DNA from 2 places in the Paenibacillus sp. J22R160 genome. Region 2 is predicted to be linked to the other one. Evidence: predicted binding sites of a transcription regulator. Region 2 holds the regulator's gene; the other holds the start of a gene.
What was found. Region 2 encodes NrdR, which represses ribonucleotide reductase genes. Its sites were predicted from a motif close to AACACNATATATNGTGTT; they were not measured.
Positions count from the first base shown of each region.

Region 1: the regulator NrdR is predicted to act here: its motif matches at 6,052-6,069, upstream of AC58UW_RS02245 (adenosylcobalamin-dependent ribonucleoside-diphosphate reductase).

Region 1 is NZ_JCAUAU010000001.1:550,949-559,501, reverse strand. Features, by position in the region: gene AC58UW_RS02270 (hypothetical protein) at 1-549, opposite strand, end outside; gene AC58UW_RS02265 (YqhG family protein) at 666-1,655, opposite strand; gene AC58UW_RS02260 (DEAD/DEAH box helicase) at 1,652-3,442, opposite strand; gene AC58UW_RS02255 (lipoate--protein ligase family protein) at 3,711-4,550, shown strand; gene dat (D-amino-acid transaminase) at 4,948-5,775, opposite strand; gene AC58UW_RS02245 (adenosylcobalamin-dependent ribonucleoside-diphosphate reductase) at 6,121-8,553, shown strand, end outside.
Region 2 is NZ_JCAUAU010000003.1:31,596-40,148, forward strand. Features, by position in the region: gene AC58UW_RS07270 (MFS transporter) at 1-801, shown strand, start outside; gene htpG (molecular chaperone HtpG) at 993-2,870, shown strand; gene AC58UW_RS07280 (hypothetical protein) at 2,931-3,113, opposite strand; cyclic di-GMP riboswitch class I at 3,188-3,283, shown strand; gene nrdR (transcriptional regulator NrdR) at 3,765-4,244, opposite strand; gene AC58UW_RS07290 (alpha/beta-type small acid-soluble spore protein) at 4,354-4,569, shown strand; gene AC58UW_RS07295 (lytic transglycosylase domain-containing protein) at 4,667-5,248, opposite strand; gene coaE (dephospho-CoA kinase) at 5,245-5,841, opposite strand; gene AC58UW_RS07305 (MntP/YtaF family protein) at 5,875-6,594, opposite strand; gene mutM (DNA-formamidopyrimidine glycosylase) at 6,700-7,560, opposite strand; gene polA (DNA polymerase I) at 7,596-8,553, opposite strand, start outside.

The sequences.
Region 1 (8,553 bases), on a different contig from region 2:
CCAAACAGCGGTTAAGCCGTCCATATATAAGCGGTCTTTGGCGATCGTTTCACTCGCGATAAAATCAGAATAAGTAATTGTTGTAGGTATGAGTTCTTGCTGTACCAAAGAACGATACAGCGTGGTCAAACTGAAAAGCGGGTGTTTACCTGTTCCGTATTCTGTTAATCGGAAGGAGCTATTATCTACGGCTTGTACGATCATATAGCCGACATCCTCGCCATGATCCGTGAGAATAACAACCCAGCCATGTGTCCCGGGACCAAGCGGGTAGCTGTTCCAAGCTGCCGATTGCCAGTTATGGAACCCTTCTTCACGAGCGAGCGCCACCCGCCATTTATCAATGGTTGCTGTTAAAGTGGATTCGCTTCGCAGATCCGGTGCGGGCTTCGCAGCTTCAGCTAATTGACTAATGGCTGCGGGTTGTCCTGTCTGTTGCACGAGGCTTGTCCGATCTGGATTATCACCCGCTGAGCTTTGGGTTGGTATGAATAAGAGACTGCTAATACATAGGAAGCAAGTTGCTGTCCATGCAGTCCACAGCTTCATCCGCGTTCACCTGCCTATCGCTAACTTCTCATTTGTATGAATCTATTGTAATTCTTATGCTATAAAAAGAATGTTAGAACCTGCAGCGTTAATTTGCGAGGTTTTAGCGACTATCGTCAGTTCCTAGGCGATCGCCCGGCGGTTAAATGAAACAATCCGCAATTGATGACAGAAACGGCAATACGCGGCTTATGCTGCCAGTCGATTTCACTGAGGCGGTTGCGGCATTGCGTTTCGATTTCGTCTCTTTTGTCTGGCTCTGCGTTTAGCAAAAGGCCGTTGTAAAAGGATTCGACACGGTCAATCTCGCTGCGGTGCTGCTCGTTCGCCTCGTCTGCCCATCTATGGTCATAGGTGCTGACTTTGCGTTCGAGCGTCGTTTCAAGCAAGTTCACGGCTTTGGACAGCGAGATCGTATCCGGTAAAATATGACTATTCGCAGGCAGTTTAGGAGAAAGGCTTTTGGTTAGCAGATGTTTATGAAAATTCTCACGAATCTCGCCGTTGTTCAATTGAATGGCAAGAGAGTGGATTTCACTTCGCTTGCGGTCGCACGCGAGTTCAACCTTGTAATTGACGCAAAACCATGTATCATACACAAGCGCAGCATGGTACGTAGCTCCTGTCGGAAAAGGCTCCTCAAAAAGATGAACGAATTTCCCGCGTTCCCGGACGATATTGAACATTTGTTCCAGGCGCCTGCTGCCAAAAGTGACATCATCCTGTGGAACACGCGCTGTGATCGTCGTCGGAACGAAGCCAAAATAACGTCCCAGAATGCTGTCGGAGGAGCCGTCAGGTGCTTGCTCCTGGTTCGGTACGGCAGGCACGCCTGTATTAGGCGGACTCTTCACGGCAGTTGATGCAGCCTTAGTCTTGGTATCGAGCCTCAGTTGTTCCGGGTCGAAGACGAATTTATAGGTCATAGTTTCGGCAGGCGTCCCGGTTCGTTCCACGAAGCTCCAATAATAGGGCCGGCCAGTCATTTCCCGATCTGCTTCCGGTGACAGCTTGGCTGTGACATAAGAGGGGCTTTTCTCTAAAATCGTACAATCATAGGCTTCAAGAAATCGCATGACAAAGGTATGAACGTTTCGTTTGTTCATGGTCTGACCTCACTGCTTTGCGCGCCGCCTACGGCATCAAGGATATGTTGAAACTCTGCGCCATACACAGGATTTTGTTCAATTTCTTCTTTGATTTCGGAGAAAGAATGCCCGAGCTCGTCAATTTTTCTGCGAATATCTGCGCTCGACCCTGCTTCCATCACCATACGGAATAACGAGGTTTCGAGAGAACCTTTCTTTTCAATCTTCTCCAAAATCGTATCGAGCTGTCCGATGACCATCTCAAACATATTGATCTTCTCGTGCAGCAGGGAGAGGATATGCTCTTCAATCGTATTATTTGTAGATAGATTATAAATGTTCACATCATGCGTCTGGCCAAGGCGATGGACACGGCCAATCCGTTGTTCCACGCGCATCGGGTTCCACGGCAGGTCGAAATTAATCATGTTATGGCAAAACTGTAGATTAATTCCCTCGCCGCCTGCTTCCGTTGCTACAAGCACTTGTACGCGGTTGCGGAATAAATCCATCATCCAATCCTTTTTCCCACGGTTCATCCCGCCGCGATAAGGGACTGCCGTAATTTTATGCTCTTTCAAATAGTTGAGCAGATATTCCTGAGAAGCGCGATACTCCGTGAAAATAATGACTTTATCATTAATTTCCTGAACAAGCTTCATGGTGGTTTCTGCTTTGCTATTCGATTTAATGCTGCGGATCAGCTCGACAAGCTCCCATATTTTTGCACGCGTTGGAGAGTCCTCCGCTGTTTTTTTGAACAAATTGACGAGGGTGATGAATACAGCATCCCTTGAGGAGCAAACCTCCCGCTGTAGTGTGATGAGCGAAAGCATGCTGCTTAAATCGCCGCCGCTTTCTGCGTACCTCGTGCGGACGAAATTAGTGACGCCATCGTAGAGCGCTTGTTCATCCGGTGAAAGCGTCAGCGGGATGTTCTTCACCACCCGCTTGGTGTAATGAACACCGCCATCGCCACGACGATTCCGGATCATCACCTTGGAGAGCTCCTGCTGCAGCTGGATCTCATTTTTCGGTATCCTTTTGCCAACAACGAAATTGGACTTAAAGGAGCTGTGCACCCCAAGTTGACCGGGTTTGAGCAGGGTGATGAGATTATAAAGCTCTTTCAAATCGTTTTGAACCGGTGTGGCGGTAAGCAGCAAGCAATATTTTTTGCGCAGCTCATTGACAAAGGTGTAGTTGGTCGTTTTTTTATTTTTTAATTTATGGGCTTCGTCGACAATAAGCATGTCGTATTCCAGACCCAGCACGATTTCCCGGTGAGGATCGCGTTTGGCGGTGTCCATGGAGGCAACGATAATATCGCTTTGCTGCCACATATACGCTTTTTTGTGAGCGATGGCTGGGATGCCGAATTTGGTGTTTAATTCACGGACCCATTGCAGGACAAGGGATGCCGGCACCAGGATAAGTGTTTTGCGGACCAAACCGCGGATCATGTATTCTTTTAAAATTAAACCAGCCTCAATCGTTTTCCCGAGTCCAACCTCATCGGCCAAGATGGCTCGACCGCGCATCTCATTGAGCACACGCTTCGCTGTATCGATCTGATGAGCCATAGGCTCAAGCTGCCCCAAATGAGGGAGGCACTGCATTTCATCAAACGTAGAAATAAGCCCCGATTCTTCCGATTCGTAGGCCAGCTGGTATAAGGTCCAATCGTCCCATGGCCCTCCTCCGCGCACACGATGATCCAGCTCAGTAAACCAGTCCCTCTCAAAGTGCATGTCCAACCGATGATGAATGGGGCGAATGTTCTCTTGCTGTTCATGTTGACGCATAGTTGTGCCCTCCTAAGAGTTTTCGTAAGAAAACTGACTTCGTAAACATAAACTGAGTTTTGCTTGGCTATGATGCACGGACGCTAAACGCCGAATACGTGTTAGTATGTCCATAAGAGGCGCTTTCATAACTTTTCCATTGCAAAACAGACGAGGAGATTAGGCGGGAGCTTGAAGAGGGGGAGGAATCGTAACAGAAGGTGATTATGTGGTATGATAGACGTTGTCTTTTGACAAGCAATGCAGGAAAGAAAGGGTGAGGGTTTCGATGACAGCATGGCGATTTATACATACGGGAGATCGTTCTCCTGCTGAAAATATGGCTTTAGATGAAGCAATTTTGACCGCTCATAGTGAGGGATTGGTGCCTCCTACGGTTCGTTTCTATGGATGGAATCCAGCAACCCTGTCGATCGGCTATTTCCAAAAAGCGTCAGAGGTCGATCAAGAGGCCGTAGCGAATGAAGGGATTGGCTTCGTACGTCGTCCAACAGGAGGCAGAGCGGTTCTGCATGATAAGGAACTGACATACAGCATCATTGTGGCTGAGGATTACCCGGGCATTCCCCGAAATGTCACCGATGCTTATCGCGTCCTGAGCGAAGGACTGCTGCAAGGCTTTCGCGCGTTAGGACTTAACGCCGAGATGGTGCAGCTTGCAAGCGATGAGGAGAAGGAGAAATATGCATCTGCAGGCTCAGCTGCTTGCTTCGATTCTCCCTCATGGTATGAGCTTGTCGTTGAGGGGCGTAAAGTAGCCGGCAGCGCGCAGGTACGCCAAAAGAACGTCGTGCTGCAGCACGGCTCGATTCTACTGGATATGGATACGGACCAACTGTTCCGTATGCTGCGTTTCTCGAGCGAGAAGATGGCGGAGCGGATGAAGACAAGCTTTTCGAAAAAAGCTGTGGCGATTAACGAGCTGCTGCGGGCACAGGGGAAAGAGGCTGTTACCTTAGGGCAAGTTGAAGAGGCATTCCGCCGTGAAATTGCACTGGGTTTGGGTGTGGAGCTAGTGGAGGCGTCTTTGACACCGTATGAGGTTGAGTTGACCGATCGTCTCGTGCAAGAAAAGTATGGGACGGATGAGTGGAATTTGCGGCGGTAATGGTGAGGCGGAGGCGTCTTGTTGATCCCGATCTATTACCTTGTACAAGGTAACTTTAGAAGATCTAGGGAAACTAGAGTAGCTAAGTTAGGGCTAGCTGAACCAGCTGAACCAGCTGAACCAGCTGAACCAGCTGAACCAGCTGAACCAGTAAAATAGGGGAACTAGGGGACGCTATTTAGGGGGAAAGTGGCTGTCGGGGAGCTGAAACGGAACTACAGGGTCTTATCACAGCAAAATGAGGGCTAAATCGGACGAAAGCTCCGAAATAGCGGCCTGGAGTTCCCTTTCGTAGCTCAAACAGTGGATTTCGCTAAAATAGCGCCCTGGAGTTCCTTTATTATTGCGTGAGGATTTAAAAAACCTAAGGCAGTTGCCTTAGGTTTTTTATGGCTAATTATGAAAACGTGCGAACAAACGCCTCTTGCAGTTTGCGGGTATATGCCCCGGGCGTGCCAGCTCCAACTGTGTGGCCATCTACTTCTAGAATCGGCGTTATTTCTACCGTTGTTCCAGTGATAAAGGCTTCGTCAGCTGCCAGAAGCTGTTCCGTCGAAAAAGCTTCCTCTTTAACCGGTATTTCTAGAGAAAGGGCTAGTCTTAGAACAACGGCCCGGGTGATGCCATGTAAAATCAAATGATTGGCCGGGTGTGTATAAAGCACGCCATCCTTGATCATCATCAGGTTAGATGCGCTGCATTCCGTCACCGTACCTTCACGATGCAGCACAACCTCCTGCACGCCGTGATCGAGAGCTGCTTGCTTAGCCATGACATTGGGCAGCAAATTGAGCGTTTTGAGATCGCATCTTAACCAGCGAATATCGGCAAAAGTAATCGCTTTGATACCGTTATGTATGGTTGTTACAGGTCTTGGCACTTCTGTACAGTAGGCGAGCATGATAGGTTCTGCTTGAGAAGGAAATGGATGTGCGCGTGGGGCTTCCCCTCGGGTGATTTGCATATATACGGTGCCTTCGATCAGCTTATTTCTGTCCACTAGCTCCGTGAGAATTTGTCCGATTTCTTGGATGGTATAAGGGAGCGTAAGCCGGACTTCGCTTGCGGTTCTTTCGAGCCTCTGCATATGTGCATCCTGCTCATATATTTGGCCCTGATACAGTCGGAAAACTTCATAGATACCGTCTCCGAAATAATAACCGCGATCATCGGGTGAGAGATGAATATCCGCTTTATTCATAAATTCATTTTTATAAAAATACATGTCTCCAACATCTCCTTAGTGTTTACTTGGGAAGTTCATTTTCAAAAATAAATAACGAACAAATGTTCTAATAGGAAGCGAATTGTGGTATCCTAAATACAGGTTAGCAGAGGAATCCGCTATCGTCAAAAGCAACGAACAGCTTGCTCGCTTTCTATAAAATAAAGAGAGATTTAGAGTAAATTCTAGCTAAAGCGATATTTACTTGTCTTATTAAACAAAATTGGTCCTTTGGCCATTCGAAGGTCCATATCTAGTGTTGTATAATGGATTTCTCACACCATATATTGTAATTTTCAATCTAGTTGGAGCTGAATCTGTAGCTTATTGGGAGGGCATTTATCAATGGGGATTTCGCAATCAAGTAAGAGGCTGGAAGGGTTAAGCGAGAAAATATTTTTGGATCGCTATGCACTCAAGAATGCGGATACGAGCTTTGCTAAGGTAGGGGACACCGTGCTCGTATTGACGAAGGATGATCCCAAATTCCCAGCCAAAGAAGTAGGCGAAATTATTAGCCGTGAAGGCGACATCGTTCAAGTAAGAACACGCAGCGGTGAGACAGTCAAATCTAAGGTAGAGAAGCTTACGCTAAACATAGAAAAGACACCTGAAGAACTGTGGGATCGTTTGGCCGGAGCCATGGCTTCCGTAGAAGCGACACCCGAGAAACGCAGCGAATGGACAGAAAAATTTAGATATATTTTAGATGATTGGAAACTTGTTCCAGGTGGACGAATTGCGGCAGGAGCGGATGCAAGTGATGAATTAACGCTGTTCAACTGCTATGTCATTCCTTCTCCTCACGATAGCCGAGGGGGCATTATGAGCACGCTTTCTGAAATGACGGAAATTATGTCACGCGGCGGCGGAGTCGGCATCAATCTATCTTCCCTTCGTCCACGGCGTTCTGTTGTGAAGGGAGTTAACGGTTCTTCGAGCGGAGCAGTATCCTGGGGCGGCTTGTTCAGCTATACAACGGGTTTGATCGAGCAAGGCGGCAGCCGTCGGGGCGCCCTTATGCTGATGATTAATGACTGGCATCCTGATCTAGAGGATTTCATTACGGTGAAATCAACCATGGGGCAAATCACCAATGCCAATTTATCCGTTTGCGTAAGCAATGGGTTTATGAAGGCTGTGAAGGAAGATTTGGAATGGGAACTCGTCTTCCCAGATACGACGGATCCTGAATATAACGACAAATGGGACGGCAATTTGGAAGCTTGGAAACAGCTTGGCAAAACCGTCAAGCCTTACCGCACAGTAAGAGCTCGTGAAGTATGGCACACAATAATTGAGTCTGCTTGGAAATCAGCTGAACCTGGTGTTGTATTCATGGAATACTACAACCAAATGTCGAACAGCTGGTATTTCAATCCGATTATTTGTACGAATCCTTGCGGGGAGCAGGGGCTTCCAGCTTGGGGAGTCTGCAACTTATCCGCGATTAACTTATCGAAGTTTTATGATGCGGAGAAACACGATGTCGATTGGGCGGATCTGGCAACGGTTGTCCGTTACTCGACGCGTTTCCTCGATAATGTCATTGACAAGACGCCTTATCATTTTGAAGAAAATCGTGAGAATCAGCAGAAGGAACGCCGCGTTGGCCTAGGATCAATGGGCTTAGCGGAATTAATGATTAAGTTGAAAATTCGTTACGGCAGTCCGGAATCCTTAGTGTTTTTAGACAAAATCTACGCTTTCATGGCAAGAGAAGCTTATCTCGCATCGGCTGAGATTGCCTGCGAGAAAGGATCTTTCCAAGCTTTTATCGCAGATAAGTTCCTAGAGAGCGGCTTTATGAAAAATATGACCCATGTATTCCCAGAAGTTGGCGAAGCCATTAAGAAGAGCGGCATGCGCAACGTAACGGTCATTACGCAGGCTCCTACGGGAAGCACAGGGACCATGGTTGGCACTTCAACGGGTATTGAACCGTACTTTGCATTTGAATATTTCCGTCAAAGCCGCCTGGGCTTCGATAAGCAATATGTGCCGATCGCTCAAGAATGGAAAGACGCCAATCCGAATCAGGAATTGCCGGATTACTTCGTAACTTCCATGACCTTGACGGCTGAAGATCATATCCGAGCACAAGCAGCGATCCAAAAGTGGGTTGATAGCTCGATCTCCAAAACAGCGAATTGCCCATCCGATTTCACAGTTGAAGAGACCAAACGGTTGTATGAATTGGCTTTTGATCTCGGCTGTAAGGGTGTCACTATCTACCGTGATGGAAGCCGCGATGTGCAGGTTCTTAGCACAAGCGCTGACAAGAAAGAGGAGAAGAAAGAAGAGAAGGAAGAAGCAGCACCTGTTGCTGTAGCAGCGGAAGCAGTGAAGGAAGAAGCCAGCTTAACGAATCTCTCAGGCAAGCTTGCGGTTAATGTTGACGCGAAAACAGAGCAAGTTTTCGATAAGCAATATAAGCGCCGTCCGCAAATTTTGCGAGGCGCAACATATAAAGTGAATACACCATTCGGCATGGCGTATATCACGATTAATGATATGAACGGAACGCCGAGTGAAATTTTCCTCAACGTGGGCAAAGCCGGATCAGACGTATTTGCGATGTCTGAAGCACTTGGCCGCGTGTGCTCGTTGTTCTTGCGCTACGGCGACCATGGGGACAAAGTGAAGCTGCTCGTGAAGCACTTGAAAGGCATTGGCGGCTCCGGCGCCATTGGATTCGGCACGAACCGCGTCGAGTCTATCGCTGATGCGGTTGCCAAAGCGCTCGAGCAGCACGACGAAGTGATGAACGAGCAAGAC
Region 2 (8,553 bases):
GGAGAAGGCATCGGATATTTCAGTCTTTTCATGAGCTTGGCAATGGTTGTCGGACCGTTCCTCGGTTTAACGATTATGCAATCTAACAATAATGCGCTGCTGTTTGGCGTATGTATCGTATTCTCCGTGCTCTCCCTTATGTTCGGGTTATCCCTCCGCATCCCGCAGCGCGTCGTACACGCGTCTATGAAACCGGAAAAGGGCTGGAGAAAATTCATCGAGCCGCGCGCTATTCCCATTTCCTTGACGGGTAGTGTACTCGCTTTCTCCTATGGCGCCATTACAACCTTTCTGTCCGTTTACGCAAAAGCGAACGGGTTGGAGAAATATGCGAGCTACTTCTTCATGGTGTTCGCATTAATGATTGTCATTTCCAGACCGTTTACCGGCAAATGGTTCGATCGCTCAGGACCTAACGGCTTAGTTTATCCTGGCGTTATTTTATTCACTCTGGGGATGATTGCCCTCAGTCTGATATCTTCCCCCGTTCCATTTCTTGTCGCCGGCGGACTGCTGGGACTAGGCTTCGGCGCGATGCTCCCTAGCTTCCAAACCATCGCCATCCAAGCCGCGCCTGCCCACCGAAGAGGACTAGCCACAGGCACGTATTTCTTGCTCTTCGATACTGGCTATGGAATCGGCTCGTATGTGCTTGGCCTTGTGGCATCCAAAACAAACTATCACACGATGTACTTCGTGGCCGGAATTGTTGTCGCATGTTCGGCACTGCTGTATTACGGCCTGCATCACCGGAGATCAAGTGTCGCCCTGAAGCCCGGACCAGCGGCTTCCATGAAATAAGAAAATGCCGTTTCTCACTACCACCTCGGGGTGCACGGAGAAACGGCATTTTTTTGTCATTTTCACAGGAGATTAACGATGAATAGCAATTGACATTAATTTGGAGGAATGATATAAAAATAAGGTGTAGCACTCAAGTAGAGAGAGTGCTAATATTGAACTATTGTTACATATCGAGAGGAGATTTAACCGTGGAAAAGAAACAGTTTCAGGCTGAGTCCAAAAGACTATTAGAAATGATGATTAACTCCATTTACACGCAAAGAGAAATCTTCTTGAGAGAGCTAATCTCCAACTCCAGCGATGCCATTGATAAAATTTACTACAAAGCGCTAACAGACGATTCGTTGGTATTTGACAAAGATAGCTACTTTATTAAAGTCATTGCAGACAAAACCAACAGAACGCTAACAATCCGAGATACCGGTATTGGAATGACGAAGGAAGATTTGGAGAACAATCTAGGGATCATTGCGAAGAGCGGCTCCCTTGCGTTCAAAAAAGAAAACGAAGCCAAAGACGGCCATAATATTATCGGTCAATTCGGCGTAGGCTTCTACTCTGCGTTCATGGTAGCGGATGTCGTGACAGTGACAAGTAAAGCACTTGGCAGCGACACGGCTTACAAATGGGAGTCCACGGGTGCTGATGGCTATACGATCGAAGCAGCAGAGAAACATGCCATTGGTACAGAAATCGTCTTGCAAATCAAAGAGAATACGGAAGATGATAACTACGACGAGTATTTGGACGAGTACCGTTTGAAAGCTATCATCAAAAAATATTCCGACTTCATCCGTTACCCTATTAAAATGGATGTTGCCGGCAAAAGGCTCAAAGAAGGCACAGAAGATGAGTTCGAAGATTATCAAGATGAGCAGCAGCTCAACAGTATGGTGCCAATCTGGAGAAAAAATAAAAGTGAACTAACGCCTGAGGATTATGAGAAGTTCTACCATGAGAAACATTACGGCTTCGATAAGCCGCTTAAGCATATTCATGTTAGCGCGGACGGGGCTGTTGTTTACCAAGCGATCCTCTTTATCCCGGAAAGCATGCCATTCGACTACTATTCCAAGGAATATGAAAAAGGCTTAGAGCTATACGCTAATGGCGTTTTGATCATGAACAAATGCGCAGACTTGCTTCCGGACTTTTTCAGCTTCGTGAAAGGGATGGTCGATTCCGAAAGCTTGTCTCTGAACATTTCCAGAGAGATGCTGCAGCATGACCGTCAATTAAAGCTGATCGCCAAAAACATTCAGAGCAAAATCAAAGGTCAACTTCAGTCCATGCTGAAGGATGAAAGAGAGAAATACGAGACTTTCTACAAATCGTTCGGTCGTCAACTTAAATTCGGTGTCTACAGCGATTACGGGACTCATAAGGACGTTCTGCAAGACTTGTTGATGTTCCACTCCTCCAAAGAGAAGAAGCTCGTGACACTCGACGAGTACATCGCTAGAATGCCGGAAGATCAGAAGTACATTTACTACGCATCTGGGGAGTCCATGGAACGCATTGATAAGCTTCCGCAAACGGAGCTTGTTACCGATAAAGGCTACGAAATCCTGTACTTCACAGACGATATCGACGAATTTGCCATCAAAATGATCATGACTTACAAGGAAAAAGAATTCAAATCTGTTTCCAGCGGCGATCTCGGCATTGAAGCTGACGACAAATCCGAGACCGAAGCAGACAAAAACGAAAATAAAGAGCTTTTCGACTACATGACTAGTTTATTGTCTGGCAAAGTTACCAACGTCAAAGCATCCAAGCGTCTCAAAAAGCATCCGGTGTGCCTATCTACAGACGGTGACGTGACCATCGAGATGGAAAAAATCTTGAATGCGATGCCGAATAACCCGAATGTGAAAGCGGAAAAGGTGCTTGAAATCAACATGAACCATGAAGTCTTCGGCTCGTTGAAAGACGCTTTCGAAAAAGACAAAGAGAAGCTTAACCTGTATACAGCCCTCTTGTACAACCAAGCCCTCCTCATCGAAGGTTTGCCACTTCAAGATCCGGTTGAGTTCACGAACGACATATGTAAAATTATGGTGTAGATCAATCTCCTTCATCAAGAGCACTGCCGCCGCTATGGTTGCAGTGCTTCTTTCTGAGATTTAGGAAAGCTCATCAAGTCTAATCATCAGCTGCGCGGCTCTATCCTCACTCCGTTTATTAGCGTCCATATTCGAATACACATAAGCCAGCAATCGATCTTGATCAATTCCTAACGAGCTGGCTACCTTCATAATATCTAATTCATAAGAAAAACCTGGAATTTGATTGGATTTGACGGACATATGCTTCAACCATCCTTCGAATAGATGTAATAAATGGAAATAATGTGATATAGTTTTCTTACAAGCATTAATCGGCACGACAAAGGCAAAACCACTGAAAAGTGGTGACGCAAAGCTACAGGGACTAATTTGGCAACGATCCATGTCCAAAATGTCAGCCAGCTGCCAAAACAGCCTCCGTCCGATTAATGTAGAATGACTTAGGAGGAGCTGATAATAAGGATGGAGAAAATTGTGTTAAATGGAAACATGAGCCTGGATGTGGAAAACTTAATTGCTAACCTGCATCTACCAGAAAGTGATATTTTGAACATGTTCTCCTTTAAGTTTAATAACAACGTGCTGTCCCCCGAGGAATCAATTCGGTTTATTCAATTTCTTAGGAGTGAACTGGACAAACGTACTCAATAACAGAATTATGCACGAACGTCCACAAAAATGCAGTCGGTTGATGTCTATAAAATTATTTTTTTTAAAATCGAACGAAATCGCGTAATGATAGCTTTCTAAGGATAAAACAGTAAAAAAGACAACGGGAATCCCGCTGTCTTTTTCTTATTTTTTGTCAGATTTAAGGTTTAAAGTTTAGTTGTATAACAAATAAAAGCCGATCTGAGCACGTTCAGAAGAACGAATCAGAGCCGGCTTTCTTTATTTGTCCCGGAGTAGGCCGGGATCATGCTTTCCCAATATTTGCGTTAGCTCTTTTAGGAACATGTTAATGTCCTTAAATTGTCGGTAAACGGAGGCGAAGCGAATGTAAGCCACTTCATCGACTGGGTACAATTGCTCCATGACGATTTCGCCAATGCCTAAACTGTCAACTTCCGCATGAGCCGTCGTGCGAAGCTGCATTTCAACTTCAGATACGAGCATCTCCAGTCTCTCCATGGACACCGGACGCTTCTCGCAGGCACGTATTAAACCTCTTAAAATTTTCTCACGACTAAATTCTTCCCTGCTGCCATCCTTTTTAATCACAATAAGCGGTGTTTCTTCCACCATCTCAAAGGTGGTGAATCTTCGGGCGCATTTCTCACATTCCCGGCGACGGCGGATCGATTTGTTTTCATTAGCTGAACGTGAGTCAAGCACTTTCGTACCGGAATAATCACAGAACGGACACTTCATTCGCTATCTCTCCTTTCTCTCTATCTAATGGATTACCAGATGTTACATGTCATGAACGATGAAGAAGTGCGCACAATACTAGTACCAACCGACAAGGAGGTGAACAGACATGAGCGCAGGAAACAGCAACACGCTAGTTGTTCCTCAAGCTAACGCAGCGTTGGATCAGTTGAAATACGAAGTAGCCCAAGAACTTGGTATCTCTATCCCACAAGATGGATACTACGGTAACATGGCTACTCGTGACACTGGTGCCATCGGTGGTCACATTACTCGTCGCCTGGTACAAATCGCAGAACAATCTTTGGCTGGTCAATTCAAGTAATCTTGAGTAGAAGTAGCCGCTGAATCTGCAAACGGGAAGTATTGGACTTTAAGCCCCCCTAAAGGAGCTAGTCCAATGCTTCTTTGTTTTGTGGAGACTATGATTGCTTGTTTTCCCATTGATCTGAATAAAGTTTGGTATATTTCTCGTAATAATAAATAACACGCTGAACATAATGACGCGTTTCGCCGAATGGAATTTGGTCAATGCGCTCCTGAGAGCCGTCCCAAACGTTCGTTTGCTTCCATTTATTCACATTCCCTTGTCCTGCATTGTAAGCTGCAATCGCATAAATTAAATTTCCATTGTAATGCTTGTTAAGCCAGCTCAAATACCAAGAACCGAGATTAATGTTCACATCCGCTTTTAATAAATCTTCCTGGGTATGAGGTCCTAAATTGGTGGACTCCACAATCCATTCTGCCGTATCTGGCATTAGCTGCATAAGCCCTACAGCACCTTTGCTTGATTGCAAATGGTGCTTATAGTTCGTTTCCACCCTGATGATGGCTGCAATGAGGAAAGGGTCTATATTGTGCTTCGCCGCACTTTGCCTAATTTCCTGCTCAAAATAGATCGGATACAACTTTCTTCCTATAAAAGTGCTGTTCATAAAGAGGACAAGAACGAAACAAACGAGTAAAAGGGCAAAAACTCGTTTTTTGCGTAAAAACTTCATGAAAGCCCCTTCTCTAGCCAAAACCGTTGAACCTCAGCAAAGGTTTCTTCCCAGGTTCCGCTGTTGTCGATCACGATATCCGCCCGTTTGCGTTTTTCTTCTATCGACATTTGTGCGTTGATTCGGTTGTTGGCCGCGCTTTCCGTTAAGTGATCTCTGCGCATTAAACGTTCCACCTGAATGTGAAGAGGCACATACACGACCATTACTTCTTTGAACATAAAGGATAGATCGGATTCAAACAATAAAGGAATATCGACGACAACCAGCTTGTCCGGAAATTGCTTTTCATAGGCTTCCATCTGCTCTCTAATCATCTTGCGAATAGGCGGGTGTAAGATGTGTTCTAGTTGTTTACGTGCTTCTGTACTCCCAAATACGATCTCTCCTAGCTTTTTACGATGCAGCGAGCCGTCTTCCTGAATGACCGCTTGTCCAAAATGCGCAGCAACCTGTTCGAGAACAGGGCTGCCGGGCAGGACAACATCGCGCGCAATTTGATCAGCATCTACTAATAGAGCGCCTCGGCTAACCAGCATGGCGCTAACCGTGCTTTTGCCGCAAGCGATTCCTCCTGTTAACCCGATATTCATAGGCAAATCTCTCCTAAGTGTATTCCTGTTCCACTATAACATTTTCAATAAACCCATAAGAATAAGTACACATCCTGGAAGAATAGACAGCTTCTTCATCCACGTCATTTCTGCGTAACGAAAACCAATACGCAAGCCTAGTGCAATAAACGAACCGCTCGAAATAGAAATAACGGATGCCGTTAACAAAGGAACAAAACCAATTAATGCGGCGCCAATACCTGCCCCGAATGCATCCAGCGAGAGGGCTAGCCCTAGCAATGTCGCCTCAGAAGCTGAAATATTACCCGATTTATCCACATCTGCGATGGACGGTGTTCGCAGAATTTGAATGACCAACCCAAAGCGCTTAAGCTCAATATTCAGGATTTCTTTCGTCCTTTGCAGTGTATCGAGCGTGGCGGGCTCATTGCCAGAAGGGGGAATGCTGCTGAGAGATACCTGGTCTTCAGACGATTGTGCCGCCTCTTGAGAATCATGCGACTTCTGTTGTCTTAGTTGGGAAAGTGCCCAGATGCCAATCCCGATCAGGATGAGTGCACCGATACGTTTGGCAATTCCTGGAGACATGAAAGAAGACATGAGGACGCCAATTTGCATCGAACTATAAATAATGATACCAGACCAAAGCGAGATAATACCAATAGAGAGAAATGGGATACGGATTTTACGTAATCCGTACATTACGCCAACTCCGAAACCGTCTAATGAAACTGCGAAAGCCAGAATGAGCAAAGAAACCACCGGAAGCATAATACCCCTCCTAAGAGTTTTACCACTGACGACAATAAGCCGGGTAACAGCACATCATCTGGGCTAAGTACTCCATATCATATGGGAAGGGCGCGCTTCACGTGCCTATTTCTCAGACTTCTTTATGATTCTCTTTCGCTTAAGCGGTTGACAGGTCGGACAAATGTGCGTGCCGCGACCTCCAACTACGGTTTTGTAGATTTCGCTTCCACATGTTTTGCAGCTTTGTGACTGTCTGCCGTAAATGTTGAGCTGATGCTGGAATAAGCCGATTTCACCTTGGCCGTTGACATACGATTTGATCGAAGATCCTCCCACCTCAACGGAATCGCTTAGTGTGCGAATAATCGCTTCATGCAGCAACATGAGCTCCTTCTTGCTGAGTGACGACGCCTCGCGTTCCGGGTGGATGCCAGCTAAGAAAAGGGACTCGTCTACATAAATATTACCGATACCCACAATATATTCTTGATTCAGCAGCAGCGGCTTAATCTTCGTCTTCTTGTGGGCTATCCGGTCCCGGAAAGCTTCAAACGTGAAGCCTTCATCCAGGGGCTCCAAACCAAGCTTGTGCAGCGGCGGCTGCGTAAGCTCTTCACCTCTCGGGAACAAATGCATGGTGCCAAATTGTCTCACATCCTTGTACCGCAGCTCGCTGCCATCGGTAAACCGAAATAGAACATGCGTGTGAGACTCAAGCGGATCTTCACTGCTATATAGACCATAGCGGCCTTCCATCCGCAGATGCGAGACCATGACGTAATCCGTTAAAACAAATCGTAAGAACTTGCCTCTGCGCTCAATCGTTTCAATTTGCTGCCCTTGCAGCAGTACTTCAAACATTTGAATATCATCAGGTTTCTGGATAATGCGGGGCAGTCTGACCTGAACCTGCTCGATCGTTTTACCGGTGATCAGATTATTCAGTGTGCGTTTGACCGTCTCGACTTCGGGTAGTTCAGGCACGGATGTTCACCTCTTTTGTAAATGTTCAGCCTTCCTTACTTGGCGTCATACCAAGTAAGGCCATAATCAACGTCCGCGCTCAGCGGCACGTCCAGTTTCAAAGCCCCTGCCATAACTTCAGGTACAAGGCGGCGCATCGTCTCGAGCTCCTCTTCCGGGACCTCGAAGACGAGCTCATCGTGTACTTGAAGCAGCATGCGGCTCTTCAAGCCCTCTTGCTTCAAGCGAGCATCCATCTGCACCATAGCAAGCTTAATGATGTCAGCCGCCGTACCTTGAATCGGCGTGTTCATCGCGGTACGCTCAGCGAAGGAGCGCAGATTGAAGTTCGAGTGAGTAATCTCCGGCAAATACCGGCGGCGTTGCAGCAGCGTCGTGACGTAGCCATTCTCGCGTGCTTCCTTCACGATATCGTCCATATATTTGCGCACTCCCTTGAAGACAGCAAAATACTGTTCAATGAACTGCGCTGCATCTCGGCGAGTAATATCTAGGTTCTGAGACAAGCCATAGTCGCTGATCCCGTATACGATCCCGAAGTTGACGGCTTTGGCCTGACGGCGCATATTCGCGTCGACGGCGCTCTCTTCCACCCCGAAGACGTCCATCGCCGTCTTCGTGTGGATGTCCATATTCTGAAGGAAGGCTTCCTTCAGATTCTCATCCTGCGAGATGTGCGCAAGCACGCGCAGCTCGATCTGTGAGTAATCCGCCGCGAGAATGTACCATCCAGGCTCGGATGGCACGAACACTTTGCGGATCTTACGGCCCTCCTCCAGACGAATCGGAATGTTCTGGAGATTCGGGAACTGGCTGCTGAGCCGTCCTGTGGCGGCAATGGTCTGCCGGTAATAGGTATGCACCTTACCGGTCTCCGGCCGCACCTCTTTCAGCAGCCCTTCGACGTACGTCGATTGCAGCTTCGCAAGCTGACGGTAGTTCAGAATCTGCCCGACCACTTCGTTGTAGGGCGCTAGACGCTCGAGCACCTCG